DNA from 2 places in the Lysinibacillus sp. IITD104 genome. Region 2 is predicted to be linked to the other one. Evidence: riboswitches for the same ligand, from Rfam matches in the RefSeq annotation. Region 2 holds a riboswitch; the other holds the start of a gene.

The links. A riboswitch is a leader RNA that binds a small molecule or an ion and turns the genes downstream of it on or off. The one in region 2 is predicted to bind FMN.
Region 1: another riboswitch for FMN. It lies ahead of V1L66_RS16530 (ECF transporter S component); the one in region 2 lies ahead of ribE (riboflavin synthase).

Annotation. Positions count from the first base shown of each region.
Region 1 covers NZ_JBAHYH020000001.1:3,230,102-3,245,430, forward strand. The annotation lists gene V1L66_RS16520 (STAS domain-containing protein) at 1-274, shown strand, start outside; gene V1L66_RS16525 (sodium-dependent transporter) at 687-2,033, opposite strand; gene V1L66_RS16530 (ECF transporter S component) at 2,275-2,862, opposite strand; FMN riboswitch at 3,081-3,267, opposite strand; gene V1L66_RS16535 (hypothetical protein) at 3,412-4,698, opposite strand; gene sigX (RNA polymerase sigma factor SigX) at 4,695-5,228, opposite strand; gene V1L66_RS16545 (ATP-binding protein) at 5,307-7,082, opposite strand; gene V1L66_RS16550 (response regulator transcription factor) at 7,075-7,791, opposite strand; gene ccsB (c-type cytochrome biogenesis protein CcsB) at 7,907-9,088, opposite strand; gene V1L66_RS16560 (cytochrome c biogenesis protein ResB) at 9,085-10,761, opposite strand; gene resA (thiol-disulfide oxidoreductase ResA) at 10,768-11,307, opposite strand; gene V1L66_RS16570 (pseudouridine synthase) at 11,626-12,357, opposite strand; gene V1L66_RS16575 (hypothetical protein) at 12,658-13,245, opposite strand; gene V1L66_RS16580 (D-alanyl-D-alanine carboxypeptidase family protein) at 13,349-14,419, opposite strand; gene scpB (SMC-Scp complex subunit ScpB) at 14,497-15,090, opposite strand; gene V1L66_RS16590 (segregation/condensation protein A) at 15,062-15,329, opposite strand, start outside.
Region 2 covers NZ_JBAHYH020000001.1:3,013,833-3,029,161, reverse strand. The annotation lists gene V1L66_RS15495 (spore germination protein) at 1-1,163, shown strand, start outside; gene V1L66_RS15490 (spore germination protein) at 1,192-2,277, shown strand; gene V1L66_RS15485 (Ger(x)C family spore germination protein) at 2,274-3,386, shown strand; gene pgeF (peptidoglycan editing factor PgeF) at 3,423-4,187, opposite strand; gene V1L66_RS15475 (hypothetical protein) at 4,346-4,975, shown strand; gene V1L66_RS15470 (CAP domain-containing protein) at 5,207-5,818, shown strand; gene V1L66_RS15465 (VanW family protein) at 6,149-7,129, shown strand; gene V1L66_RS15460 (methyl-accepting chemotaxis protein) at 7,228-8,052, shown strand; gene V1L66_RS15455 (HAD-IA family hydrolase) at 8,098-8,715, opposite strand; gene V1L66_RS15450 (hypothetical protein) at 8,925-9,206, opposite strand; gene V1L66_RS15445 (YibE/F family protein) at 9,359-10,135, opposite strand; gene V1L66_RS15440 (YibE/F family protein) at 10,132-11,256, opposite strand; FMN riboswitch at 11,477-11,602, shown strand; FMN riboswitch at 11,719-11,844, shown strand; gene ribE (riboflavin synthase) at 12,043-12,681, shown strand; partial or broken gene ribB (3,4-dihydroxy-2-butanone-4-phosphate synthase) at 12,706-13,311, shown strand; gene ribE (6,7-dimethyl-8-ribityllumazine synthase) at 13,351-13,818, shown strand; gene V1L66_RS15420 (spore germination protein) at 13,973-15,329, shown strand, end outside.

The DNA of each region.
Region 1 (15,329 bases), 220 kb from region 2:
AACACTTAGCTTAGACACAAAGCATGGATACATTATCGATATGCAAAAGGTAACAAATATTGATAGTACTGGATTCGGTATGATCGTTAATTTTGCTAAGAAAGTGTCTGTAAAAGATAAGAAAATCGCCATTATTGTCGTCGATGATTTCATTCGCAACTTATTCGCTATTTCACAGGTTGATAAAGTATTCCCTATTGCCAAAAGCGAAGAACAAGCAAGGAAGATTATTAAAGAAGATTGGCTAGGTGAGCTATCACTTAACGATTATTAATCTTTGTAACCATAATAAAAAGGTGTATTCCTAATAGACGGAATACACCTTTTCATGTTTAAAAAAAGAAGATGTCCACGGCAGAAAAAGCAACTTTGCAAGGTGAAAGGTATTTCCGTTCCGCCAGCGTCTAGGGGGCGTCCGATGAGCCGCTTTACTCACTTCCATTCGCTCCAGGGTCTCATCTTTGACCCCTGGCTCCACTCCAATCAACCATTTTTTCATAGTAGCATAGCGATTTCAATGTGGAGAAGTGGTGATTGACAGCACCTCTACATAAAGAGTAATGAACACCTTCATTTTATTTGAAAACCTTTGCTAAATAGATTAGATTTTTTTGGTTAGATAGGAAAGCAAGTAGCCAAGCAACAGATATCCATTTCTACCTTTCAATTGACTGTTTTGTTTTTCTTTAATACTGCAGTAGCATATTAACAAACACAACGAGAATAATAATCGGTACAACAACTAACATTAACATACGATATGTAGAATAATAGCCTTGCCCCATTTGACTACCCGTTAGCAATTCTCTCTTCACAAATTCTTTATCCACTACATAGGCAATAAAAATAGCAATGAATAAATTCCCTAATGGAAGCATGATATTCGACACTAAAAAATCGGTTGCATCAAAGATACTTTTCTCAAAAATCATTATATCCGATAATACACTCGAAGAAAGTGCTGCTGGAATAGCTGCAATAAATACGACTATACCAAGTAAAAGCGTCCACATCGGTCGGGATTTCTGACTATGCTCCATAAATGCCGCGACGATAATCTCATATAAACTAAATGATGACGTTAATGTAGCAAATAAAAATAGCAATAAAAACATGGCTAAAAACACTTCACCAAATGGCATTTGACTAAAAGCTGTTGGCAGCACCATAAATAGCAAACCCGGACCCGCTGCTGGCTCTAAATCAAAGGCGAACACCACAGGGAAAATCGCTAAACCTGCTAAAAATGAAACAAGCACGGTTAACAACACTACAGAACCCGCTGAATTCGGAAGACTGACATCCTTTTTTAAATAAGAGCTATATGTAACTAGACAAGAAAAGCCTACTGCTAACCCAAAGAACGATTGTCCTAGGGCTTCTAATAATGCTTTACCTGTAATATTCGAGAAATCAGGCCATAAGAAGAATTTTACCCCTTCCATTGCCCCATCTAATGTAACTGCACGCACAACAAGGACAATGAACATTATGAAGAGTAACGGCATCATCCATTTATTGGCCTTTTCAATTCCATTTTGTACACCTAATGAAATCACAAGTACGTTGGCTAATGTAAACAACACTAGTCCAACTAGCGTAATCCAAGGCGTACCTATAATTTTTCCAAATAGTTCAGCTGGATCTACTGCTGGATCAATTACCGCGCCAGCTACACCTAGCCCGCTATAAATAAAGATCCAACCTCCAACTACGCTATAAAAAGTTAATAATAAAAAACAGCCTAGCACGCCCATTCGACCAATCCAAGCCCAGCCTGGCTTAGTTGGAGCAATTTTTTTATACGCTGTTACAGCCTCGGATTGTGTACCACGTCCTAAAACATACTCGGACAATAACATCGGTAGTCCTATTAACAAGGTAAATAACACAAAGATAAGGAAAAATGCTCCTCCACCACTTTGTCCTGTTACATAGGGAAGTTTCCAAATTGCCCCTAGTCCAATCGCCGCACCAGCTGATGCTAAAATAAAACCTAATTTACTAGACCACTGTCCTTTTTTTCCACTCATCTCTTCAAACTCCTCAAACATTCTAAACTCTTCTCTATTTTACATGAAAATATAGCTTTCGACTAGGTTGTAATTATAAAGGACTAGATAGCTAGTTTATCCCATTACTTTTTTCTATAATTATCCGTTAGTTTTGCCTTTCTATCCTTCACTTTTAGTAAATTATCCATCAGACCTTTCCCCTATCCTTCAATCCTTCCAACAAAAAACCTCAGGTATGTTTACCCGAGGTTAGTAAAAATTATTTTGTTATATAGATAGAACGCTGGCGGTCGATCCATTTGCGCATTGTTGTAAATAAAAACGCCATAATAGCCGTTAATAAAATACCTTTTACAATGTTAAATGGTAAAATCCCAGCAATGATCATTTTATAAAGCGAATCACCTACAACAGGCTCCATACCTAAGAAGTATGTGTACATCGGTAAAAATACTGCGTAGTTTAAAACACTCATGCCTACCGCCATTACAACTGTTCCAGTCGCTAAACCTCCAACAAGACCAGCAATTGTTTTAAAGCGATTAAAAATAAGGCTTACTGGTAAAATAAATAAAATACCTGTTGCAAAGTTGGCAATATGACCTACTGGCACACCTGTTGGCGTTCCCGAGAAAATCCAATCCAATACATTTTTAAATAATTCTACTAAAATACCAGCCACAGGCCCCATAGTGATGGCTGCTATTAATGCAGGCATATCACTAAAGTCGACTTCCAAAAATGCTGGGAATGGTGGAATTGGGAAATTAAAAAGCATTAATAAAAACGAAATACTGCTCAGCATGCCAATCGTAATAAACGATTGAAGTTTAACATTTTTCTTCATAGAAAACTCTCTCCTCTTTGCTGATTCAATCTCGCAAGAAGAAAGGTGACGATCTTTCAATTGTTAGCATGAAAAAACCCTTATGCATGAAAAGCACAAGGGAGAAAGGCATGACGAATAAGCGTCAACATAAACTATTTTTTAAGCACTGTTTAAAAAGTCATACAAAAAAAGCGCTCGGTCATAGTTCATTTCATAACAATGAATGACGATCGTACCTCCATCTTCTCCCATCCAGACTTTAACTGTCGGCCTTGGAATCACACCAAGTCAGCCATGCAAATAAATTTGCACAGGTCGCGGGCTGAAGAGCGAAGCATAAACCATTCGAGTTAATGAAAAACATTAACGGTTCACCACTCTATTACCGCCGGTCGGGATTTTCACCCTGCCCCGAAGATGAATCATATTATTTTATACTACAACCTTACTATAATTAATTATCAAGAAAAAGTAAATAGTTCTGCTTAAAAAAAATCCGATTAGATTTGTATGTATTGTAAAAATGGAGCATTCCATGTTACAGGAATGCTCCATTTTTGATTTTGGCTAAGGCATATATTGTTTATTTGGCCCCACAGGCTTTGGCAAATACGTTTTTAAATCGAATCCTTCCCAGCTTTCTTGGACCACATTATCTAAGCGTAATTGTTGGTCAAAGCTAGCAGCAGTTAACATCATAGCCTCAATCAGTTGGGTAGCGCGAATTGGCTCCATCGATGCTAAATCTAAAGGGATATCGAATGTAACGACTACACCTTCTGCTTCCTCTTTCACCGTGTATGTCACATTTTCAGGAACAACTGTTACATAAACATCATCATTTTTGTTTTTCATTAATGTAAGTGCCTCTGTAACATTAGCAAATGTTTGACGGAAATCTGGTGATAGATATTCTGCCCCATTACCATCTTGGTATAAATAATAATTAAAATGTTTGGCGTTTGTTAATGACATGGCTTGGCTTGGCTCACCCTCTTGAGAAAACTCATAAGGTGTGCCATCTTCATTTTGAATCTCAACTTCCGTATATTCAGAATCCGAGAATGTATCCTCTAAAGTACCTTTGTATTCATTAACGGTAGCTGAAGCAACATCATAGTTATTGTCCTTTGGTAAAACGTGGACAAGCTTGTCATCTTTCTCCTTCAGTTCACCCTTAAAAGGATGATAATCCGTAAACCCTTTGGCTTCTTCATCAATTTGAGGAGCATATTTCTCATACATCTGTAAAGTAGAAGGTTTTTGCGTCCCAAAATCAGTTGCTACACGCTCATTTGGTATCACATATGTCATTGGTACACTTTCTGCATCACGTCCTGCCAAACCAATACGAAAAACGACAGCATCTTTCACATCTTCCTCATAGACTGATGACCGTAAAGATAACATACGCTCATGCTCCGCTACAATACTGGATTGAAGTGCCTCATCCTGGGTAGCGGCCTCTTTAGCAGAACGATCTTCCTGTAATGTAGAGTAATTAGCCGTTTCCGGTGTACTAGCTAGATCTTTTTGGCTAGCGTTATTATTCATGACCATGGAGCCAACGAGCACCGTTAACGCGAAAACAGCTGCTATACTCGTAAAAATCGACATTTTTCGGAACTTAAATCGTGATGGTTGTTCATCTTGAATCAAAGGTTTACTTTCTTGTTGTGCTTCTTCATTCTCTATAGGTTGTTGTATCGCTTCTTGAAGGTGACTATTATCCTGCAAGCGAGCATCTGCCATTAACCGATTTAATATTTCTTCTTTTGAACGGCGGTCAGAAAGCTTAGGGGCATTGTTCAATACATGTTCAAGCTGTTCATCATCAAATGGCTTATGCGTCATTGCCGTTTCGCCTCCTGTTCTCTAATCGGCTGTAGCTGTTGCCTTAAAAATTTAATGGCTCGATGCTGGGTGGTTTTTACCTTAGCTTCTGTCCAATCTAGTATTTGCGCTGTTTCTGCAATTGATAAGTCCTGAAAATAGCGCATAATAATGACCATTTTTTGGTCGCCTGTACAGTTTTCAAGTGCTGATTCTACCTGCATAAATTCATCACTGGCCTGTAGCATATCTTCCGGTGATGGTGTGGTTGAATGGAGCTGTTCCGTTTCCCAGTCAAAGAAATCATGTGAATGCTTTTGGCGTACAGCTTGCTTTCTAAAATGATCAATCGCTACATTTTTGGCAATAGCAAATAGCCAAGTTTTCTCACTACTATTCCCTGCAAATTGATCGTACGAGCGCAACACTCGTACATAAACTTCATGTGCTAAATCTTCGGCAAGTGTACGGTTTTTTACTAAATATATTAAAAACTGAAACACGTCTTGGTGATATGCATCGTATAGTCGATGGAACACGGAGTCATTCAAAGCACTCCACCCCCGTTCTATAATATTTGTCGTCTTACATTCATAGAAGTTACAGCCAATTAATAGCAATACATGTTATTAATCGAACGGTAAATAAAACGTGAAGGTCGTACCCTCTTTCAGCACACTGTCTACCATTATATTACCTGAGTGTGCCTTCACAATATTTCTAGCAATGGCTAAGCCGAGACCAGTTCCACCCTTGGAACGAGTACGTGCCTTATCGGCTTTATAAAAACGTTCAAAGACATAGGGTAAGTCCTCTTGAGGAATGCCATGTCCTGTATCTTGAACAGATATTTTAGCAAATGTCGGCTCCTGCTCTACTTTTACAGTCACAGACCCTTCATCTGTATGTCTAAGGGCATTGTCAACTAAATTTGTAAGCACTTGTTCAATGCGATCCTCATCTATATTAATCATAGCCTCGTCATTAAATTCACTGTCAAATTGCAGGCGAACGTGCTTTTCTTTTGCTACCTGCGCAAATTTTTGTGTGATTCGTTCGAATGTAGAATTAATCGGTAATTCATCTTTATATAGCGTCATATGCCCTGATTCCATGCGTGCTAAATCTAATAGATCTGTCACAAGACGGCCCATTCGCTTCGATTCATCATAAATAATTTTGGTAATCTCATTACGCTCTTCCTGATCCTGAATAAAATCATCATCCATCAATGCTTCCGAGTAACCTTGAAGCATGGCAATTGGTGTCCGTAGCTCATGAGAGACATTGGCTATAAAATCAGATCTAAGTTTTTCTAAGCGATGTTGTTCAGTCATATCACGAATAACAGCCACAGCGCCACGTATCATTTCACCACTATAAAGGGGACTAATAGTAAACGTATAATAGCTGCCGTCCATTTCAATTTCCTCTTCTAGTTTATCCTCAAACATCAGCACATGATCAAGCATATGATACAGCTCTGGCGGGATAGGTTTAGCACTTTGTGAGCCTTTATTCACAAACCACTTTTGCATTAGCCGTTCTGCTGGTGGATTACTTAATAATATTGTACGATCACGGTTAAATGTAATCACAGCATCTGTCATAGATGTCAAAATATTAGAAAGCTGTTCGTTTTCTTGATTGATGACCTCTAAATTATGCTTTAATTGACGGCCCATTTGGTTAAAGGCAACGGCAAGCTGACCAATTTCGTCATTTTGGGTAGTAGGCATTTTCGCTTCAAAATTCCCTTTCGCGATTTCAAAAGCCAATTCACGCATTTTTCTCAATGGCGAAGTAATACGTGAAGAAAGGAAAAATGCGAAGAATGTCGTCAACACAAATGCTATGAAGGCTGCTAAAAAGACAATTTTCGTTGTTTCCTTAGACGTTTTATGTAGCGCATCAGGGCTTTGATAGATGAAGACAGCTCCATGTACTGCATTTTCAACATTTAGCGGAAAACCAAGTACGACATAAGATTCCATCTTTTCTTGATCAGTTGAAGAAGGCATCATCATTTCTTTAATAATCGGTTCATCTGATTGAAACACTTCATGAAAAGATTTATTGGCTAAAATGGTATCTTGTATTTCTTTTTTATTGACACCTTCTTGCATCGCAAAGGACACTTCAACATGACTGATAGCGATCAATGCATTGGTCCCTGTAGGTAAAATATCTTTTAATAATTCCGAGGTAGATTCGGCTGTTTCATTGTCATCTACTATACTTGCTACCGTTGCAGCTGTTTGCCGCAATGAAATTTCTGCTTGCTGCATATGGTAATTTTGAAGAAATTCAAGCATTAACACCGTGAAAACAAATAATACAAATGAAACGAGAAGCAATATGGTTACCCATAGCTTCCCGACAACACTATTCCATATTCTATTCATTGACAACCTCAAATTTGTATCCAACGCCCCAAACCGTCACAATCATTTTAGCAGCGTTTTCAGAAACTCGGTTGAGCTTTTCACGTAAACGTTTTACATGTGTGTCCACTGTACGTAAATCACCAAAGAAGTCATAATGCCATACCTCTTTTAGTAGTTGTTCACGGTCAAATACTTTGTCTGGCGATTTCGCTAAAAAGTATAGCAATTCATACTCTTTCGGTGTTAAATTAACTTCAATGCCCTCTGCAGTCACACGGTGTGCATCATGATCAATCATTAAATGTTGGAACACCACTAAATCTTTTGAAGAAGACGCATTTGTCGTTGGTGAGAAAGCCTGTGAACGGCGTAAAATAGCCTTCACACGTAGCACAACCTCACGAGGACTAAATGGTTTTACAATATAGTCATCTGCACCAAGCTCAAACCCTTGTACACGGTTCGCTTCTTCGCCTTTGGCAGTTAATAAAATAATCGGTGTTGCTGCGCGCTCTCGAATTTCCGCACACACTTCTAGCCCATCTTTTTCAGGCATCATAATATCAAGTAAAATACAGTGATACTCTTTTTCTAAAGATTTCTCGATCGCTTGTTCACCATTTTCGGCCTCGTCAACAAGGTATCCTTCACGCTCAAGATACATTTTTAATAAGCGGCGAATACGATCCTCGTCATCTACTACTAATACTGAAATATTTTCTGACACTTTCACGATCCCTCTCTTCCAATCTTTCTCTAACTTCTATTGTACATGGTGTGACACATATTGAAAAGAAAAGAAAGCCTCTTCGCTACAGCGAAAAGGCTTGTTGCTTCACAGGTTACGCGTAGGAGTGTAAACCTGCTAGAATTAAGTTAACAGCAATTAGGTTGAATAAAATAATCCCGAAACCAATTAATGCTAACCAAGCAGATTTTCGACCTTCCCAGCCTTTTGATAGACGTAAATGCAGGAATGCTGCATAGAATAACCATGTAATAAGAGCCCATACTTCTTTTGGATCCCAACCCCAGAAACGACTCCAAGCAATTTGTGCCCAAATCATCGCAAAGATTAAAGCACCAAGGGAGAATACAGGGAAACCAATCAGCACTGAACGATAACCAATTTCATCAAGTAATTGTAAATTGACACGTTTAACAAGTGGTTGGAAAATGGCACTAATTCGACGGCGAGCAATTAAACGAATTAATAAATACAACACAGATCCTACCATTAATGACCAAACAACAGTTGTTAATTTTTTCGCATTAATTAATGCTGGCATTTCTACTAATGGCGACATGCCATGTTCTTCTATCACTTCATATTCATTCATACCGAATACTGGAGGTAAATTGTAAATAATTTTACGAGTAGTTCCTTCTTTATCCACATAATTATAGCTAGACTCATAATCCATCGCACTAAATGTAGATGTAACTGCAACAAACCCAACAACTACTACAAGACAGTACATAACGGCCTCTAACCAAAAACGTTGTTTAGAAGGCTTTGTTAAATCAACTACTTTTAATAAGTAAATAAGTCCTGCCACAGCACTTATCGCTAAAATAGATTGTCCTAATGCAGCTGTAATAACGTGAATTGTCAACCAATGACTTTGTAAAGAAGGCACTAACGGGCTTACTTCTTTTGGGAACATTGCTGCATAAGCGATGATCAAAAGCGCAACTGGCAATGCCACTAATCCAAGTGCAGTCAAACGATAAATAAAATAAATTAAGATAAACGCGCCGACAATGAACATACCAAAGGCAGTTGTAAATTCGAACATGTTACTTACTGGCGCATGTCCTGTATAGATCCAACGAGTAATAAAATAGCTAAGCTGTGATAGGAAACCAATAATGGTAACCACAATGGCAAGCTTGCCCCATTTATCAGTATTTTTACCAGTAGCATTCGCTTGCTTAATTGAACCACCAAATAATAATGTCGCTACTAGATAAGCAATAAATGCTACAAATAGTAAGTTTCCACTTATGTCAATCAAACTCATAAGGTGTTGTCACCTTCCTTTTCTTTAATGCCACCATTTGTGGACTCTTCGCTAGCCTCATCTTTCTCTAACTGATCTATATATGGAGGCAATGCAGCAAATGTTGTAACAGCATCTAAATCCTTTTTCATGCTGAACATATTTTTGTTGACATGGGCAGCCATTAACACACGGCCGTCTGGTTCCACTTGAAGCCATAGACGACGATGATTCCAGTAAGAGCCAATCGCAACACCGATCATAAAGATGACACCACCAACAAACAGAATAGGGATGGTACTATCTTTACGTACTGTAATACCTGACATATCACGCATTTCTGCACTAGCAAATTTCATTCTATATTTATTTTCACCAAGTGGTTCTAAAGGAGGCTGCATAATTTCAACAAAGCTTACTTCTCCTTCAGGTGTTTCTGGTGTAGTCATTTTAAATAAAAATGCAGGATTATTTGGAATAGACGTTTTAGTCTGAGGTTCACCATTTTCAAATCCATCAAAATCAGGTGTATAGACAAGAATTTGAACGGATGAACCATTCCCTAAATCATATTCCTTTTTAGGATTTGTTAAATCAATCTCTACCTTACCTAATGATTTCTCTGTCGTCTTATTAATTAATTCAAAGTTCATTTGTTTTAATTCATTTAGACGATAATCCATCTGGTAAAGCGCAAAGCCATCTTCTTTCAAAGGATGGTTTACACGAATGGAATAGTCTTTTACTTTTTCTAGATTTTCCGTATCACCTGGTAATGCATCTTCAGGTTGCTTGTATAGTGTAATATCGGTCTGGAAGTTTTTAGCCACTACATTCACACCCTGTTTAACTTGCTCGCCTTGAGGTGTATTATCATGTGTTTCTAAAATAAAATCACGGTTTTCAATGAAATAGCCTTCCATTCCAGTGATAGCTCGTGTTTCACCTTCACGCACCCATATCGATTCATCAACATAGAATCCTGGGACTAGACGTAGCATGACCCCACCTAAAAAAATGATGAGACCTACATGGTTTATGTACGGACCGTAACGAGAAAAGCGTCCTTTTTCAGCTAAGAGAGCGCTACCATCTCGACGAACAGAATACTTCATCTCAGTCATTTTTTGAGCCACTTTATCAAGCGTTTCCTCCGCACTGGCTGACACTTGTCCTTCTGCAACAATGCGCTGACGCTTCATAAAGCTTTCATGTCTTTTAACACGTTGATTCTTTAATGATTTATAAAGTGGAATGCCTCGGTCAAGACTTGCCACTATAATTGATACCGCTAGCATACCAACCAAAATCTGGAACCACCATGAGCTATATAAATCCGAAAGCCCCAACGTATAATAGATTTTACCGAATGTACCATATACGTCTGCGTAGTAAGCCCCCTTCTCCATATCAGAAGCTTTTACGTAAAACTCTTGTGGTAGTAATGTTCCGACTGAAGCAGCAATTAATGTGATTATAATTAAGGATATACCAACTTTAACACTTGAGAAGAAATTCCATATTTTATCAACAAATGATTTGTTATATGTTTTGGAGCGAATGGCCATACCATCATAGCGCATATCAACAACCTTATTTTGTTTTTCTTCCTCGGTTAAAGGACGACCACATTTCTCACAAAGCTTCGTGCCGTATGGATTACTATGACCACAAGCACAAATGATTTTTTCCATCGTCATTTACTCCTTATTTGGCTTCACTAATTCCATGTACGAAGCAATATCCTTCTCCGTCATTTCACCTGTAATAATTTTGGCCACTTTGCCTTCTGGATCGATTAGCACTGTTGCAGGTAATTGACCTACATTATAAGCAGTCATAACACTTTTTGTTTTATCGATAACTACTGGAAATGACAATCCATATCGATCGACAAAATTCTGTACTTCAAAATCTGTTTGAGCAATATTGACAGCTAATGTTTGTACACCATGATCTTTAAATTCTTGATACTGATTGTCCATCGCAGGCATTTCCTTCTCGCAAGGCTTACACCAAGTTCCCCAGAAATTTAAAAATACCCCTTGCCCTTTATAATCCGACAATTTATGTTTTTCACCGTTTAAATCTACTAACGTGAAGTCAGGTGCCTCAGAGCCTACTGCTACTAACTCTACTTTTTCCTTTGTTGCTGTTCCATATACTGTGTACCCGATTGCCAACGCTAACACAGCTAAAATGACAGTTCGCAGTACAAGACGTTTTTTCTTTTTCTCCAAGTTAATAAACCCCCTATCAATTACGGCTTGCGTTTGCTTTTACATAAGGAAGAGACAAATAGAACTTTTTCATGCTCTATACGTCTATAAGTATGTAAAAGCTTCTTTCACATTGACGTCAACAATACCGGATTAAATGTGTTACAGCTTTTTTGAACAAACTGCTACTAGGTGTACTATTCTCACCTATTATAGCAAAATGATACAAAAACACTTAGCTATTAATTATGAATGATTTATGAACGATTTCACCACAAAGAAAGTGTAAACATCCAAATACCTCTTGTGGTATCCACACTTTCTTCTGGCAAAATAGCATTAATCAAGCTTTCCTGTTTCTGCTAACACACGTAGTTGCTTTACTTCATGCTTTGATAATTCACGGTATTCTCCTGGAGCAAGGCCAAATAAATCTAAGAAAGCAAAGCGTTCGCGTTTTAATTTGACAACGGGTGTTCCAATCGCTTCAAACATACGACGAACTTGGCGATTGCGCCCTTCATGAATCGTGATTTCACAAATAGCTTTGCCCGCTTTTTCATCGAAAGATGTCATGCTTACCTTAGCAGGTGCTGTCTTACCATCCTCTAATTTGATCCCTCGTTGAAGCTTTTTAAGCCCTTCAATTGTTGGCACACCTTTGACACGAGCGATATAGGTTTTGTCAATTTTAAATTTCGGATGTGTCAACATATAGGAAAATTCCCCATCATTTGTCAATAGCAATAATCCAGATGTATCATAATCAAGACGACCAACTGGGAAAATACGTTGCGGAATATGATGAAATAAATCTGTGACAGTTTTGCGTCCTTTATCATCTGTAACTGCAGAAATTGTTCCACGTGGTTTGTAAAGTAAGAAATATACCTTATCTTCTTTTTCTAGTTTTACACCTTCTACTTCAATTGTATCGGAATTAGATACCTTTGTTCCTAACTCACGAACCACTACACCATTTACTTTAACTTTACCTTCTAAAATCAATTGCTCTGCCTTGCGCCTTGACGCAACGCCTGCATAGGCAATGACCTTTTGTAATCTTTCCATTTTTTCACCTCTAGTTTTCTTTCACATTGACACGTTCGTCATCATTCGATTTCGATCCAATGAATAGGGTTATTTTTCCCGCTAATCTGTGAAAATTATGTCATACTTTTAGACATTATTAAAGAAAAACAAATTTCACAATTTTTATTTGAGTATTCCAAATAATTTCTCATTCGCTAATTTCTTAACATTTGAACCGAGATTTTGTTTTGTTTACTAGCAGTATACTCATTTGGTAATCATGCGAATCGATTGTATAATGTTTATTTTGACAGAAAAAAAGCTACCATTCGGCAGCTTTTATTTGTATACATTTTCAATTGTTAGGCCACGTTGCTTTAACTCATTGGCTATATAGTTTTTAGCCAGTATCATGTTGCCTGCCAAAGGTTCCTCAATTGTTGAACCGTCTTGAAATGTAAAAACCAGATGATCAGGCTTTGTCACTCCACTTTTTTCTAGATTTACCTGCTCAACTTTCACTATTTCTTCCCACTCGACAAAATTTACTTTTAAACTAAAAAATGGATTCATATGAATACCTCTCGAATCTATCCATTTATAAGTATTAAAGCTTAATGCGATAAAACCTAAGGCAATTAATAAGGAAGCAGACACTAGACCACGTTGAATATTCTTTCTTTTTTTCGTTTTAGGTATGATTAAATAATTGATTAGTAGTACGAGGGCCATAACAAATAAAGAGACCATAAAGATAATATAAGCATTAAAATAAGGTGCAAAATAATAAAATTCATTAGGTCGATATAGCATCTCTTGAATTGGATATAGTAGAATGACAGGGACAATTAAACTTGATAAGAATAAGACAATTATTAGCCCAAATTGAATTTGTCTACCTTTACTTTCCATAGAAGCATTCCTCAATTTCCTCACCCCTTTTTCGAAAATTAAGAATTCTCTCTTCATTATCATTCTACCAAATTTAACACTAATTAATCAAATAATGTAAAAAATCAGCAAATCGTTTTTAACGATCCGCTGATTCAACTTTTACTGGCGTTGCATAAATACGTTCTTCCCCTAAAAAGATCGACAGGACTGCTTCTTGACGTTTCCTTGAAACATGTAATACTTGCCTCACTTGTTCTTTTTCCTCTTTATTTAATTGTAGTCGAATAGGCTCTTGTAAACGAATAGCCAACTTTTTATTGACATTGTATTTACCCTTCTTCACTACTGTTTCAAGACTATAATCTTGCCATACTTTATTGGATAAGCCTCGATGTACATTCCAATCATCTGATTCATTTAATGTGACGACAATGCAGGTTTGCCCATCCTTTTGAAAGGCCGTTGCAAGTGTTCGTCCAGCAACTTTAGTAAAGCCTGTTTTTCCAGCAAATGCAGTACCAGTGGCTGACTTTAAGGAACTAACAGGCTGCTCTGTCTCATCATCTATATCTGCTGCTATTCCTGAACCTTCTCTTAATAGACGGTGTTTATTTTCCCATAGCATTCCGTTTACTGTATTTGCCCGATAAAGTACCGTTGAAGCAATTTTCTCAAATGTTTTATTTTGCAAAGCAAGTCTTAACATCTCAGCAGTATCTCTTGCAGACGATAAATGCTCATCATGATGAAGACCAGAAGGATTCATAAAGACGGTATTAGTAAGACCTGCAATAACGGCTCTTTCATTCATTAATTTGACAAAGCCCTCGACAGATCCCCCTACATGTTCGGCTAAAGCTGTTGCAGCATCATTGCCTGAACGTAGCATTAAGCCATACAATAACGTTTCAACTGTCACCGTTTCACCAGCCTGTAAGTAAATAGAACTCCCCTCAGCCATAGCAGCCTTCGGAGATATGACGACTTCTTCCTGCAAGTCACTATTTTCAATTGCCACAAGTGCTGTCCAAATTTTCGTTAGACTAGCAATAGGTAATCGTTCATCGCTATTGGACCCTATTAAAATCCGTCCTGTATCGCCATCTAAGACAGCATAGCCGCTTCCTCCTCTTGCTAAACTAGTTTGAGGAAGCATGGCCATTAACACAATAATCATGATCAGTGTTAAACGAAATAACCGAAGCAACGAGCCACTCCTTATTCAATGTGATAGGAATTTATAGATTTATATTTATGTTGAAGGCAACGCATTATACCTAACCATTATTTTGCCCCGCTAAATGTCTCTTGGAATTTTGTCATAAATAAATCTGTTTCTTGTTCTGTTTCAGCAAGGTCCTCTTCAGGTAGAGGAGGCATTTCTTCTATACTATTTAAGCCAAAATAATGTAAAAATTCTTTTGTTGTTCCATATAAGATGGCACGTCCAGTCCCTTCTGACCGACCTACCTCTTTAATTAATCCTCGTGAAACTAACGTCTGGATTGGGCGTTCACACTTGACACCGCGCAAATCTTCTATCGCTACACGTGTAATGGGCTGTTTGTATGCCACTATTGCCAACACTTCGAGGGAGGCTTGAGATAAGGATTGTGCCGTTGGATTTTCTACTAATCTTTGAATCGTATCGGCAAACTCAGATTTTGTAATGAGCTGATAGACGCCTGCAATTTCTTTCACCGTAATTCCTCTTGCTAAATCTTCTTCATAGGCTTCTCTCAATGTATTCATTGTTTGAAGGATCAGCTCTTCCTGTTCTCCTAAAAGTTGTGAGAGTTGTTTAATCGTTAAGCCATCATCTCCCACAACAAACAATAAGGCCTCAATTTTACTCTGTAACATCAATGTTTTCGTCATCTTCCCATTCCTCCTTCTGTAAGGTAACCATTAATTCTTCAAAGTTACCATCTTGCTCTACGATGACGACCTGACGCTTCATCAGTTCAAGAAGGGATACAAACGTTAGAATAAGTGTTGGCTTATCTTCATAGGGAAAAAGCTCGAAAAACGATGCACGTCCACCTGTTAATCGTAAAGAATCCACAACAGAACGCATTTGATCTTTTACTGATCGTTCCTGCCTTGCTACAGTTGTT
Region 2 (15,329 bases):
TCGTTAAAAAATTGAATGCGGGGCAAACCCTTCTTTTTTTCCACGAAACCAATGCCCTATTAAGCATTGATACGTATAGTGCGCCTACAAGGGCCATTACGGATACGGAAACAGAGTCAACTGTAATTGGTCCACAGGATGCATTTACGGAATCACTAGAAACGAATATTTCGTTAGTGCGAAGACGTATTCAAAGCTCTATGCTAAAAAATGAAAACCGAATTGTTGGGTCTGAAGCCAATATTAAAATATCAATTATGTATATGGATAATATCGTGAGCCATGAAAATTTAGATGATCTAAGAAACCGTATTGACCAGGTAGATTATCCGTTATTTACAGATATATCCGTGTTGAAGCAATTAATAGAGGATAATCCATTATCGCCCTTTCCTCAATACTATATGACAGTCCGTCCAGATAGTATTTGCCGTTATCTTCTGGATGGGAGAATCGTCGTTTTTATGGATAATAGTCAACTAGCTATTGTCTGTCCCACATCTTTCTTTGAAATGTTCGTGTCAATTGAGGATTACTACAACCGTTGGACAACAGCATCTTTATTAAGGATGCTGCGCTTTTTTGGTTTTTTCTTAACGATCATGATTACACCAATGTATATATCAGCCTTAACTTTTCATCCAGAAATTTTGCCATATGAATTATTACTAAATCTTCAAGAATCAAGAAGTAAAGTACCTTTTCCACCACTAATTGAAGTGTTATTTATCGAGCTTATTATTGAAGTGTTGCGAGAAGCGGGCTCCCGAATGCCTGCCAAGGTCGGACAAACAATTGGTATCGTAGGAGGTATTGTAATTGGTACTGCGGCCGTAGAAGCTGGATTACTCAGTAACATACTCATTGTATTAGTCGCTACCTCTGCGCTACTTTCCTTCTTACCGCCAATTTTCTTAATGAGTAATACGAGCCGATTTATCCGTTATATTTTTATCTTATCAGCAGGATTATTCGGCTTGTTTGGACAGATGCTCGCCTTTGCGTGGTTAATCCACCATTTATTAAGTCTCAAATCTTTAGGAACGCATTATATGACACCTGCCATTCCAAGAAAGCCAAGCGATTTATTGGATAGTGTCATGCGATTTCCAACTAAATATATAAGAAGTAAAACTGGTATTTCAAAAGCACAGAAAAAATAGTGTCAGAATGGGAATGAGGTGGTTAACTTTGAATACAACAAAAGGAAAGGTGTTAAATCGTTATCATGTCATCTTCTTAGCGCAAAGTATTATGATTGGTACCGGTATCCTTTCGCTCCCTCAGAAATTAAGTCCTATGGGCTACACACAATCATTTATGCCTCTTCTCTTTGGTGTGATTGCTAGCCTGACACTATTTGCGATGGTATGGCTTTGTTCGAAGTTTCCCAATGATGATTTATTTCGAATGAATGAAATATTATTGGGAAAATGGCTCGGAAAATTTATAAATCTACTCGTCATTATTCAATTTATTATTTTTAGTGCAGGGATTATTAGTAATTATATGCACTTAATTCAAAGTACAGCATTGCAGGAACAAACCATCACCATGCCTGTCCTTTGCTTTTTACTGCTACTTATTTACATTGTAAGTGGGGGTATTAAATCTATTGCACGGTTTTGTATAATGACATTTTTTATTACTATTGGATTATTCTATTTTACGCGCTGGGCCATTGAAAAAGGTGATCCAAGTCATTTTTTGCCTCTATTTAATTTTACGCCTAAGGAATTTTATGAAGCGTTAAAGCAAGGGTATTTTTCGATCCTTGGTTACGAATTAATTCTATTTTATTTTCCATATATCATCGATCAAAAAAAGGCATTTCGTCATTCCTTAATCGGTATTTGGATTAGTATATTTTTATGCTTTATCACAACAGCTATTAGCGTCATGTATTATTCAGAGTGGCAATTAAAAAATGTAGAGTTTTCAGTATTAAACCTATTTAAGGCAGGAGAATTTACCTTTATTGAACGAATCGATATCATTGGCATTACGCTTTGGGTTTTCCTCATCTTATCCTCGGTCACAGCCTATGTATGGTGTGCAAAACGGGGAGTGGATGCCCTCCTTAAAAAGAAAAAGCAACAAAGTTATCAGTTGTATATCATCGCCTGTATCATTTTTATTATTATAAAAATGCCCTTTTCGCGTGAATTCCAAGAGAAATTATTTATGGCAAGTAATTATGTGGGCTATGTGCTGGTCATTTGGCCAGTGTTTTTAATCCTGATATATGTTATTCGGAAAAAGCAGGTGCAGATATGAAAAATAAGCGTCTATGCATCATTTCTTTTTTGATTGTAGTTTTACTCGCAGGCTGTTCTAAAAAAGAATTAAAAGTTCCTTTAGAGGATGTTGGGATGGTAGACTCGATGGCTTTTGACTATATCGATGAAGACCAGATGAGACTCACAGTAGCGATTCCCCAATATTCTCCACAAGCAGAGAAAGACACACAAATTTTTTCGATCACAACAGATTTAGTATCAAGCGGCATCGTGGAAATAGAAAAGCAATCCGATAAGAAAGTAGTCTTCAATCAATTGCGAGTTGTCTTAGTAAATGAAGATTTTGCACGGAAAGGGAATGTTCGAAAAATCGTTCAGCATTTGTATCGCAATGCGGAAGTAGGTAATAAAGTATTGATAGCTGTTGTGAAGGATAATGCGGAAGCGATTTTAAAAGGGGATTATCCTGATAAGCCGAGTATTACTTTCTATTTGAACAATCTATTAGAGCCTAGTATAAATACTGCTTTTAATCCAAATACCAATATACATGATTTTATGTATTCGATTACCAATCCAGTAGTTGATACAGTATTACCTTATGTTGAAAAACGTGGGGAAAAATTAGAGATTAAAGGCGTTGCCATATTTAAAGGGAATCAGATGCATGAATTAATTAAACCTGAGGAGGCACTAGTTATTCAAGCTTTAAGTGGACAGAAAAACCTTGCTCCTTTGCATCTTGATTTAAATGCGGGACATGGGGAAGAAAAGGTAATGATTGATTTAATCGAGAGCAGTGTGAAAAAAGAGAGTAATAAAAATATGGAATCACCCAAATTAACGATTTTCTTAAAAATAAAGGGTACGCTAAGCGAATATAAGGGAGAAAGAGAATCACATTTATTTACAGTTGAAAGTATTAGTGATCTAGAAAAAGATGTAAATAAACAGCTTGAACAGGATATTAGTGAATTTTTAGCGCGATTAAATAAAACAGAGGTAGACCCAGCTGGCTTAAGTGAAGAATTTAGAATGTATCATCATGGAAAATGGACATCGAAAAAAACAAGAGAGCTTATTAGAAAATTAGACGTGAACGTCCATGTAGAAACGTCCATTATTAGTACAGGTACTTTAAAATAACAGCAAAGACCCATTCGATAAGAAGGGTCTTTGCTGTTATTGTGTTTTTCGCATAATAAAGCTTAAATGTCTTCCAGCTTGTTTATCTTGACGATAAGAAAAGCCATCGGGACTAAGGAATGTACAGGTTTCATCAAGTTGTATTTGATTCGCTGGAATACCCGCAAGCTCACATTGCCTTTTAACTGTCTGCTGATTATCAATATGGTATTTTTTCGTTTCTGCATTGTAATACATAAATTCTTCGGCATAACCAAGACTGTGAAACTTTTCATAAACATCTGCGTCTACCTCAAATTTCTGCTGACTCAGCGCCATCCCGATTTGAACATGAAAGTCCTCAGGTCGACACTGTTCTTCATTCATTAAATGCTGAAACAGCTTGGGTGTTATTTCTTTGACTGTTCCTTGCCATCCCGAATGAATCACACCGACAAGTCCATTCACAGCATTATAGAAAATAACTGGAACGCAATCAGCCGTAAAACTACATAATAGTAAGTTAGGCTCTACTGTATAAAGCGCGTCTGTATCCTTCACCGCTGTATCCATTTGCGCAGCTCCACGTCCTTGATCCGCTAATGTGACTTTATGAAAGTTCGCACTATGTGTTTGCTCTGTACAAATAAAATTTTGCAAATCACAGTTCAATGTCGTGGCTAAATGTTGACGATTGTCAATGATAGCTTGAACATCATGGCAACTATGCAAAGCCATATTATTGTGTTCTACTTCCATCTCATCTTTTAAGGTAGTCCCCGCGATAATTTGCTCATTATCTATATACATTTTTATTTTCATTCAATCACCTCGTTTTACTATATAGGATTGCTTATGGAATGTATAGGTTGCCGTCATTTAATATTTAGCTACTCCTTTACCCGTCTAGCAAACTTTTAGACATAAAGAATTGATTTCCTCATATAGTAGAAGGAATGCTAGAGAGGGGGAGAGCGTGTATGTTGAGTGACCAAGATATATTATTAATTTGCCAAGTAGGCATGGGTCTTTTTTGGATTTTTACATATATACTTGTTATTTATAAGGGATGGCAAGATAAAAGCTATGGCATGCCTATGGTTGCTATTTGTGCCAATATTTCATGGGAATTTATCTTTGCCTTTTTCTACCCACAAAATGACCTCCAACGCTATATTACGCTGATTTGGTTTGTATTGGATGTCTTTATTTTGATGCAATTTTTACGTTATGCTCCAAATGAATATCGTAAGATGCTATCAAAAAAGCTATTGTATTTCTCCTTTTTGATCACGTTAATCTTTAGCATGCTGATCATTTTAGGTATAGTCTATGAATTTCAAGATTTCGAAGGTAAGTATGTAGCATTCTTCCAAAATCTTATGATGTCGGGACTATTTATTGCTTTATTATTGCAAAGAGGGAATTTAGCTGGTCAATCAATGGGGATAGCAGTTTGTAAGATGGTGGGTACATTATTTGCAGCGGTTGGCTTTTATCTATACTTCCGCACACCATTAATTACCATTATTTCTGTAGCAACGCTCTTTTATGATTGGCTCTATATTCTCTTAATTTATCGATTACAGCGTAAGCAATTAGCAAAATAGGATATATTGTGCAGCTATTGATCGCTGAATCTATTAGTAATGTATGCCAATTACAATCATATTGCAACTTGATGACAAGCCGAATGGTAAAGAATAGCGAGATAAAGGGCTTTAATCAAACATATGGTGAGCTTGTCATACAATTGTAAAAATCCTTCCAAATATTTTGTGATGATTATGGCTCAGAAACTATTTACGATAATGGTAGAGCAATTAGGAAGGATGATTAACATGTTTAAAAAAATAAAAAAAGCAGCACTAGCTTCAGTTGTAGCAACTTCATTATTAGTGCCAGTTGCGGCAATGGCCGCCGAATCCTATACAGTGACATCTGGTGATACTCTATGGAAAATAGCTTTAAAAACAGAAACAGGTGTACAGGAATTAATTGATGCCAACCCACAACTTGCCAACCCAAATCAAATTTCTCCAGGACAAAAAATTAACGTCCCTGTAAAAGGACAGGCAACAGTTGAACAAGAGGTTGTGAAACTTGTCAATGCAGAACGGGCAAAAGTAGGTCTGGCAGCTTTGCAAGAAGATTGGGAGCTATCAAGGGTAGCTAAATATAAGTCGCAAGATATGCACGATAAAAATTACTTTGACCATACAAGAAGTCCAACGTATGGTACACCTTTTACAATGATGAAAAACTTCGGTATTACGTATAAATCTGCTGGCGAAAATATCGCGAAGGGCCAACGCTCCGCACAGGAAGTTGTAACGGCCTGGATGAACAGTGAAGGGCACCGTGCCAATATCCTTAATAAAAGCTACACGCATATTGGTGTAGGCTATGTACAGGACGGTAACTACTGGACACAAATGTTTATTCAAAAATAAAAGTCTGTTTATAAAATAGAGTTGAAAAAGAAAGAGTATCTATTGGCTTTTGGGATAGCTAGTAGATGCTCTTTTTCTCGAATCATTCCTCCTATATCAACGGCAAATTTTAAAGTGTTAGTCAAGTACAGGAATTGGGATGTAAAAAGAACTTTACACGTTGATGTTCATCTTTCAAAACCTCAAACTATCTGGAGATATGTCAGGCGTAAGGATAATGTAGCGAGTTTTTGCTGTCTTGACAAATAAAAATAACCAAAAAACAACACACTATGAGCAATAGACGAATAAGATGTCACTGTAGTATGAAGATAGAGGTGGTGTTTATGGTTGAAAAACAAGTGGTTAGCTACATGCTGCGTTATCTGTATGATGGGTCTAGTTGGTTGTGAAAAAGAAGCAGTCCATCATAACAAGCTAGAACAAGAAATTCAACAACGTGAGGAAGTACAGCAACCTGTTACATATGAACAAGAACAAATGATTGATCCTATTGTAGAGGTTGTTGATCCAACTACGAGTAAGGTACTTAAAACGATATCTCCAAAGGAATTTGGCTTTGATACAGACCCACAAGCCTATCAAAAACATCTAGAGCAATTAGCAAGGGAATGGGCGAGAGGAACGGACACATCAAATGGCTATGATCAGCGTATGATGCTTGATCGTTTGGATGAAAACGGGCAAGTGATCAAGGGGAAGCCGCAAATCATTTTAAAGGAAAGTGAGCTAGTGGAGCGTATTATCGAAGCTTCTGCGACTGGGGGTCAGGTAGAAATGCCGCTCTATATAACAGAAAGTGGCTATTATTTTGAGGATCTTCCTTTATTAGAGGAAGTGGTTGTTGCATCTTATACAACTTATTTCAATCGTGCTGATTTAGGAAGAAATAAAAATATAGAGCTTTCTGCCAGAGCCATTCATAATGTGATCGTAGGAAGTGGCGATTATTTTTCTTTTAATACAATTGTAGGTCCAAGAGATGAGGCAAATGGCTATCAACCCGCACCTGAAATTATTAATAAGAAGGTAGTCATGGGAATTGGTGGTGGAATCTGTCAAACTTCTTCCACCTTGTTTAATGCAGTTGACCAAATTCCCATCAAATATGTTGAGCGCCATCATCATTCGTTAGATGTAGGATATGTCCCAAAAGGAAGAGATGCTACGGTTTCTTATGATACGTTAGATTTTAGGTTTCAAAACTCAAATGATGTACCATTTTTAATTAAGGCAAGCTATAAGGACAATTCTCTAACAATTGAAATTCGAACGGCAGAAAAATATGTAGAATTATTGAAAAAATCATAATGTTGTATCGAGACACCACTGCACGTTGGTGTCTTTTTTTGGATCGCATGCTATAGTTAAATTGATACAGTTCAGAAAATTTTAGGGAGGAAAAGACAATGCATCCTAAACTACAAGCAACAATTGATTCGATTGATTTATACCAAGCAACTTACCCAGAGGATGCTTGTGTCATCGTGGCAGATACGGAAAGCGTGCTTGCCTACAAACCAGGAAAAAAGGTTGATTTAAAAGTTGGGGTTGGTGACCCAGTACATAAATATCGAGGTACAGCAACAGAAATAGCGTTAAGTTCAGGGAAATTTGTGAAAGAGGAGCGTAGTGCAGAAGGTTTTGGTATGGCCTATATCGCCTCTGCCCAGCCTATTTTTGAAGGAGGACGTATTATTGGCGTAGTAAGTGCCATTATTTCGAACGAAAAAATGGATAGTATGCGTCAATTGGCAACCGAGCTTTCAAGTGCTGTAGAAGAAATGACAGCTACAAATGAAGGATTAGCCATTGCCAGTAAGGATGTCTACAATCGTCTGGAAGAGCTATCTAATTTCTCAGAAACGATGACAGGTGATATTGAACAAATTAATGTGATTGTCAATTTAGTAAAAGATTTAGCTATGAAATCGAGAATCCTTGGTCTAAACGCATCGATAGAAGCGGCACGTTCAGGTGAGCATGGGCGTGGCTTCGCGGTGGTCGCGTCTGAAATACAAAAAATGTCCCAGAGTAGTACAGAAAGTGCTAATAGTATAACTGTGCAACTAGAAAACATTAAACAATCCATCGATCAGGTCAATGCATCATCTAATCAAATTGCAGCGTTTACACAGCAGTTTGCTGCGAGTATGCATGAATTAACAGATGCCTACAAAGGGGTTAATCGTACAGCAGAAAAGCTAATGCAAATTAGTGACATCAAAGGATAGTTATATAAAAAGGATAATAGACAAGTGCTATTATCCTTTTCATGATTAAATGATCTCTAAAATTTCCTGTGGTGTTGTGACACTGTATTCCGGTTCGTCATTTTGCACGACCTCTTTGGCATCATAGCCCCATTCCACCCAAATAATTGGTACACCAGCTTTCTTACACGCAACAATATCCCTTTGCTCGTCTCCAATGTATACGACGTCAGACGAGTCGACATTCGCTTCCTTTAAAAACTTTTTCATTACTTTGTCCTTACCAAAAATGCGGTTGGAGCAAAGTACATCTGCTACACAATGAATACCGTTCATTTTAAGAAATTCTAAAATATTCTCTTTAGAGTTTGAGGAAATAATCAGGATTTTATAGCCTCTTTTATCAATCTCTATTAATACTTCCTTCATTCCCTCGAAAAGATGAACATCATTTAATGATTGACGATACAATTTATAAAATTGCGGTAAAATCATAGGCAATTTATACATTGGGAAGTCAAATAATTTACTGCGTTCTGAAATTGATAATTTTTTTAATGTATCAATTTCCTTCAATTCAATGCCTTTAAATTTATATTTTTGGGCTAAAGTATTCCATGCTGATGCAAACACGGCAGTAGAATCTGCCAGCGTCCCATCAAAATCAAAGATAATATGCTTCATTGCAAACTTTCTCCTTTTTCATCTCGTTGTATTGACGTTCTATGCTAAAAAATGTTACATGGAATGGGCGATCTAGTATTCTTGTAATAACAACCATTTTGAGCGTACGTAAACATCTTATGGTAAATATTATCAGAAAATGCGGCGATTGCAATGAAAATGGTACAACAAAAGGAGGTGTCTCAAAAGTACATTGAGACACCTCGGCATTATTGTGTTTTTTTCAAAAAGAAAGAGAGTATGACATTCATTATTGCCAATACAAAACTGATAGTAAAGACAAAGGCTGAACCTGATGCCGCTGCTTCTTGCGTATTAGTTGTTATGTCACTTAGGAGCTGCTGTTGTTTTGCTGAGAACAACGATACCATTACAGCAATACCAATTGCACCAGATACCTGCTGAGTGGTTTGTGTAATCGCAATACCATCTGGAAAGCATTGTCTAGGTAAGGCATTCAGCGTATTTGTTTGGACAGAGGCTAATACCATCCCAACTCATAAAGTCCATGGCCAATCACAACAAGTATAGTACCAGGCGTAAATTTTGGACAAACTTTTTTGACGTAGCATTCATTTTTTGAGTGATAAGAGAAGAAACAACGAGCATCTATCACATATGCATGATAGGTGCTCGTAACTGTTTACGAAAGTTTTTCTGTTTTTTCGCGTGTTCGAATTAAATAATAGGCATTGATAGAGGAGGCTATTGGAATAATGAGTGCAATGCCGATACCTGCACAAAGAATGGTTGTCATTTCGGCACTAAAAACCTTGGAGTTAACAATCTCGCCAATCGAATAGGAGAGGTCCTTGAACCAGATTAATAAGCTTAAATAGCCACCAAAGAAAGCAAAAAATAACGTGTTGGTATCGGTTCCTAATATATCTCTCCCGATACTTAACCCAGCTGTATATAGTTTTTTTCTACTAATTGAAGGGTTGCGATAAAAAATCTCGTGCATGGAGGTAGCGATAGAAATAGCCACATCCATAATGGCACCTATCGTACTCATAATAATAACTGATGCACCAATTTGCACAAAATTAACACCAATATAGAGAGAAAAGATGCTGATTTCTTCAGTTGATTCTTCACCAAACCCTTGGATCATCGACTTATCCGTTATTAAGGTAATAAATAGCAGTAATACAACAATCGTCACCATTGTTGAGATAAAGGCTGTAATGGTTTTACTATTTGTTTTATTGATATAGAAAAGACTAATACAGCTAATGATCGTACAGGCTATGAACGTCAAGATGATTGGGCTATTTTTAGGGTTTGTCATTAAAAAGATGGTGACAAAGAGCACACCAAAGTTGAGGAATAAAGAAAGAAATGAGCGTACTCCCTGTTTACCTCCTACTATCACCATCAACGCAAATAAAATAACTGCTAATAAGACGATAACATTCATTCTTGAACCCTCTTTCGATTAATGAAAAATATAGCGGTATACTGACTGATAGGAATCGTAAGGACAACACCAATACCCCCTGCTAAGGCACGGGCTAATTCTAAAGAAAGATTCAAGGACAATGTAAGTCCTAATGTGGAGGAATTTTTTAAATAGAGAATAATCATAGGTATGGAGCCACAAAGATAGGCAAAGAATAAAATGCTTGTAATCGTACCCATGATATCTTTACCGATTTCATGTCCTGAAGATTTAAGTGCTTTGACAGAGATTGTAGGATCTTGCTCATATAAAGCAAAAATTGAGGAAGCCATTGTAATCGAAACATCCATTACTGCCCCGAGTGAGCCAATAAATAAACCTGCCATAAAGACGGTACGATAGGGACGTGTTAAAAATTGCATTTCTTCATAACGAAGGCCATTTTCACCTGTCAACCACATTACAATAGAGCTTATGATAAGCGCTATAACAGTGCCTAAAAGTGTGGACACGATGGCTACATATGTTTTTGTATTCAATCCACTAATAAGTAGGAGCGAAATAATCGTAAATAGCAGGGCACAAATGCCGCTGACTACTAACAGGCTTACGCTCCCATGCTTCACATAAAGATCTAATGCGAATGATAAAATCACAGCATTGACACCTAAGCTAATGATAGAAAATAAGCCTTGTCTTTTACCTATAATGAGTAGGGTAAAAATAAAAATCCATGCAATCATTACCATGGTTTGATCACGTTTTAAATCGAGGATGGTACCTGTTAAAGCTGATTGTGTGGCGCGATCATCTATTGTAACAAAGATTTCATTGCCTACATGGTATTCTTGATCAAAAGCACCAGAGGAAGAATAGTCATTCGTCAGGTAAATGGATTGCCCCTTATGCTGTCCATTTTTGATAATGGCCGTGATTTCCTGTGTAAACAAATAATCCTCATTTTCATACATATCTGTCATCGGTTCCGATTCTGTTACAGCCACTTGCGTTATTTCCGCTATCGGTCGATCATAAAATTGTTCATTATGATGTATGAAAAAAATTGAAAGCCCACAACAGAGTGCTAATAGGGCATAGAAAATACCTTGCTTAAACGATATATTTTTTAAAAATGTCAAGTAAATGACCTCCAAACGGCTAGACTGAATAGTCACTTGTAAAGGAACGTTTTTTGGATGAAGAAGTTCCATAAACAGGTTAAATGTCATCATTTTTATCATGTCTGTTACATTTATTAAGTCTCGTTAGAGCTGCTTAAATTTGATGCTGCGGAAAAATTTTAAAAAGAAGGATGGATAATATTATAAAATAGTGTTATCGTAAAACTAGCTAAATAAAAATATCCTTCGGGGTAGGGTGAAATTCCCGATCGGCGGTGATGAAGCAATTCAAAGTCCGTGAGCGCAAGCTGATTTGGTGCAAATCCAAAACCGACAGTGACAGTCTGGATGGGAGAAGGGTAAAAATGCGAACTTTTTAAATTGATTCTAGTTTAGAAGGTTTATTTGACTATGCATTTATTACATCACTTCCCAATCATCTTTTGGGAAGTTTTTTTATTTAGCTACAATTGAATAGAAGATGTTCTTCGGGGTAGGGTGAAATTCCCAATCGGCGGTGATGAAGCAATTCAAAGTCCGTGAGCGCAAGCTGATTTGGTGCAAATCCAAAACCGACAGTGATAGTCTGGATGGGAGAAGAACAAATGAGATGACAGTCTATGAAAAAATTGTTTTCAAGTAGGCTTATTTGTTGATGTCTTATACTCCCAAAACCCCTTTGATGAAAGGGGTTTTTATTTTTTATTGCTAACGAGAGAAGGGAGAAGGATAAGGCACAAAAACAGGTGGATCAACTTTAAAAGTAAAGGATAGAAGTGCTAATAAAGTAGAGTAGGTGATGGAATGTTTACAGGACTTGTAGAGGATATTGGTATCATAAAAGCCGTGCAAAGCGATCGGGACAGTATGAAAATTACGATTCAATCAGCCAAGATAACGGAGGATGTTAAGCTTGGTGACAGTATAGCGGTCAATGGCGTTTGTTTAACGGTGACACATTTTACTCAACAGCAGTTTACGATGGATGTTATGCCTGAAACAGTCAAAGCAACAAATTTACAGCAGCTGGCAATAGGTGATTCTGTTAATTTGGAGCGTGCCATGCCTGCTAATGGACGATTTGGTGGTCATTTTGTTGCTGGTCATGTTGATGGAGTCGGCAAAATTTTGCGAAAACGATCAGTAGCAAACGCCGTTTATATTGATATCGAAATGTCAGAAGAACTAACCAACTTTTGTATCCCAAAGGGTTCCATAACAATTGATGGCACAAGCTTAACCCTTTTTCATGTTGAAGCCAATAGTGTCACGATTTCACTCATTCCTCATACTTACAAAGAAACTGTTTTAGGTATGAAGAGAGTTGGAGCTATCGTTAATATCGAAACCGATTTAGTCGGTAAATACATTATAGGGCAATTAAAAAAAGGGCAAACAACGCCAGCGATTACACGAGATTATTTAGCACAGCATGGTTTTTAAATCACAGAATAGGAGTTGATAGTCGTGCTACATTCAATTGAAGAAGCCCTAGAGGATTTAAGGCAGGGCAATATGATTGTGGTGGTTGATGATGAGGATCGGGAAAATGAAGGAGATCTTCTGGCACTCGCTGAATTCATCACACCAGCAACAATCAACTTTATGGCAACCAATGGTAGAGGTTTAATTTGTACGCCGATTTCGCAGCAGCTTGCACAAAAGCTAGATTTATATCCAATGGTTCAGCACAATACGGATAATCATCAAACCGCATTTACGGTAAGCATCGACCATGTAGAAACAACGACAGGGATTAGCGCCTTTGAGCGTGCGTTAACCATACAAAGGATGCTAGAAAGGCAAGCTAAGCCGACTGATTTTCGTCGACCAGGCCATATTTTTCCGCTGATTGCGAAAGAGCATGGTGTGCTCGAACGAAGAGGGCATACAGAGGCGGCGATTGATCTAGCGACGCTTTGTCAGAGTATACCTGCAGGTGTTATTTGCGAAATCATGGGTGATGATGGACACATGCTTCGGTTTGAAGAGCTGACAAAATTCGCTGCACATCATGGCTTAAAAATGATATCAATAGAAGCATTGGTTGCTTATCGTAAGCTCTTATCAACAAAAAAATCTAAAATTTCTATGTAAAAAGGAGAAAGAACAATGGGTCAAACATTTGAAGCACAATTAATTGGAACAGATTTGAAAATTGCAGTAGTTGTAGGTCGTTTTAATGAGTTCATTACTAGCAAGTTATTGGATGGAGCAATGGATGGTTTAACTCGTCATGGGGTTGATTCAGCATCTATTGATGTCGCATGGGTGCCAGGGGCTTTTGAAGTTCCTTTTATTGCGAAACAACTGGCAGAAACAAAGAAATATGATGCTATTATTGGTTTAGGTACTGTTATTCGTGGCTCTACAACACATTATGACTATGTTTGTAATGAATCGGCAAAAGGCATTGCCAATGTGTCCTTATCAACGAATGTACCTGTTATTTTCGGTATTGTCACTACTGAAAATATAGAACAGGCAATTGAACGTGCAGGCACGAAATCTGGAAATAAAGGCTATGATGCTGCAATGTCTGCGATTGAGATGGCAAATCTCAAGAAAATGATTGGATAAGGACTAAGTGAAAAGCTCGTCACAACATTTGTTTCTTTGAATATTTTGAACAACCATGGGAAAAATATGCTTAAGTGTATTTATTGAAGGTGATTGTTTTCATAAATGTACTAATCTTGAGCTGGCTCAGTAGGAGATGAGAAGTATTTCATCAATGGAACAATTGATTAATTTGAAAATGTTGAAATCACTATTTCAACGCTCTGCTGACGTGATTTTCCAACAATATAATTTTCAGCAATATACAGTACATTTGATAACTTGTGATGCAATGGTCAATGAGCAAATACTTCAAACTGTGGTTGTTCAACGTGTTCAATCTTTGTTAAGTAATGTCACGGAGGACATGCTAGAGGAAGAAATCGAACAGCATTTACACATTCCCTATTTACAAAAGATTTTATCGAAAGAGGATGCAGTGACAAGGGTCTATAAAGGCCATGTCTTATTGTATTTTGAAGAAAATCAGTTACTTTATTCTAGTGATATTTCAAAAAGACCCAATCGAGAGCCTGGAGAAACAACACTCGAACTAGTGGTTAAGGGGCCAAGGGATGACTTTATAGAGGATGTTTTTATTAATATTGCTTTATTAAGAAAACGATTACCTACTAATTCTTTTAGTGTAGAGACATTAGAAATTGGCAAGCGTTCTAAAACAACAGTAGCCATACTTTATATGGAAGACATTGTGAATTTAAATATGCTGGAACAAATTAAACTTCAATTACAAAAAATTGATACGGATATTGTTATCAATGGTGACTTATTAATGGAAACAGTCGAAAAGACAGCGACAATTCTTCCAAGACATGATTATACTGGAAGACCTGATTTTGCTATGCAGGCATTAATTAGAGGAAGAATACTATTAATGATTGATGGTGTTTCCTATGCCATAATTACACCTACAAATATTATGTTGCTCTTTAAATCGGCAGAGGATAATGAGTACCCAATCATTGTCAGCTCATTGGAACGATTACTCAGAATTGTAGGGATATTAATTAGTATGCTACTGCCAGGTTTTTGGCTTGCATTGACGACTTATCATCAAGAGCAGCTTCCGTTTCTTCTACTTGCTACGGTTGTAGAATCGAGGTCAGGATTGCCCTTTCCAACCATTCTAGAAATTTTAATGATGCTATTTATGTTTGAATTGTTTCGAGAGGCTAACTTGCGCCTTCCTAGTGCAATCAGTGGCTCAGTTAGTGTGGTAGGGGGACTAATTATTGGGGATGCAGCGATTAAAGCAGGTGTTACAAGCCCCTCAATGATAGTTGTGATTGCCATTTCTAGCATCGCTGCATTTACATTGGTCAATCAATCCTTTGTGACGGCTATGAGTATTTTTCGATTAATCATTATTATGGCTTCGGCGTTTTTTGGATTATTTGGTTTTTTTATATCCGTGTTTTTCATCCTTTTATACACTGCGAATATGAGAGTCTTGGGAGTGCCATACGTAAACTTTAGTGCCGATTTTGAAAAGGGCAATATACGTAAGTCCC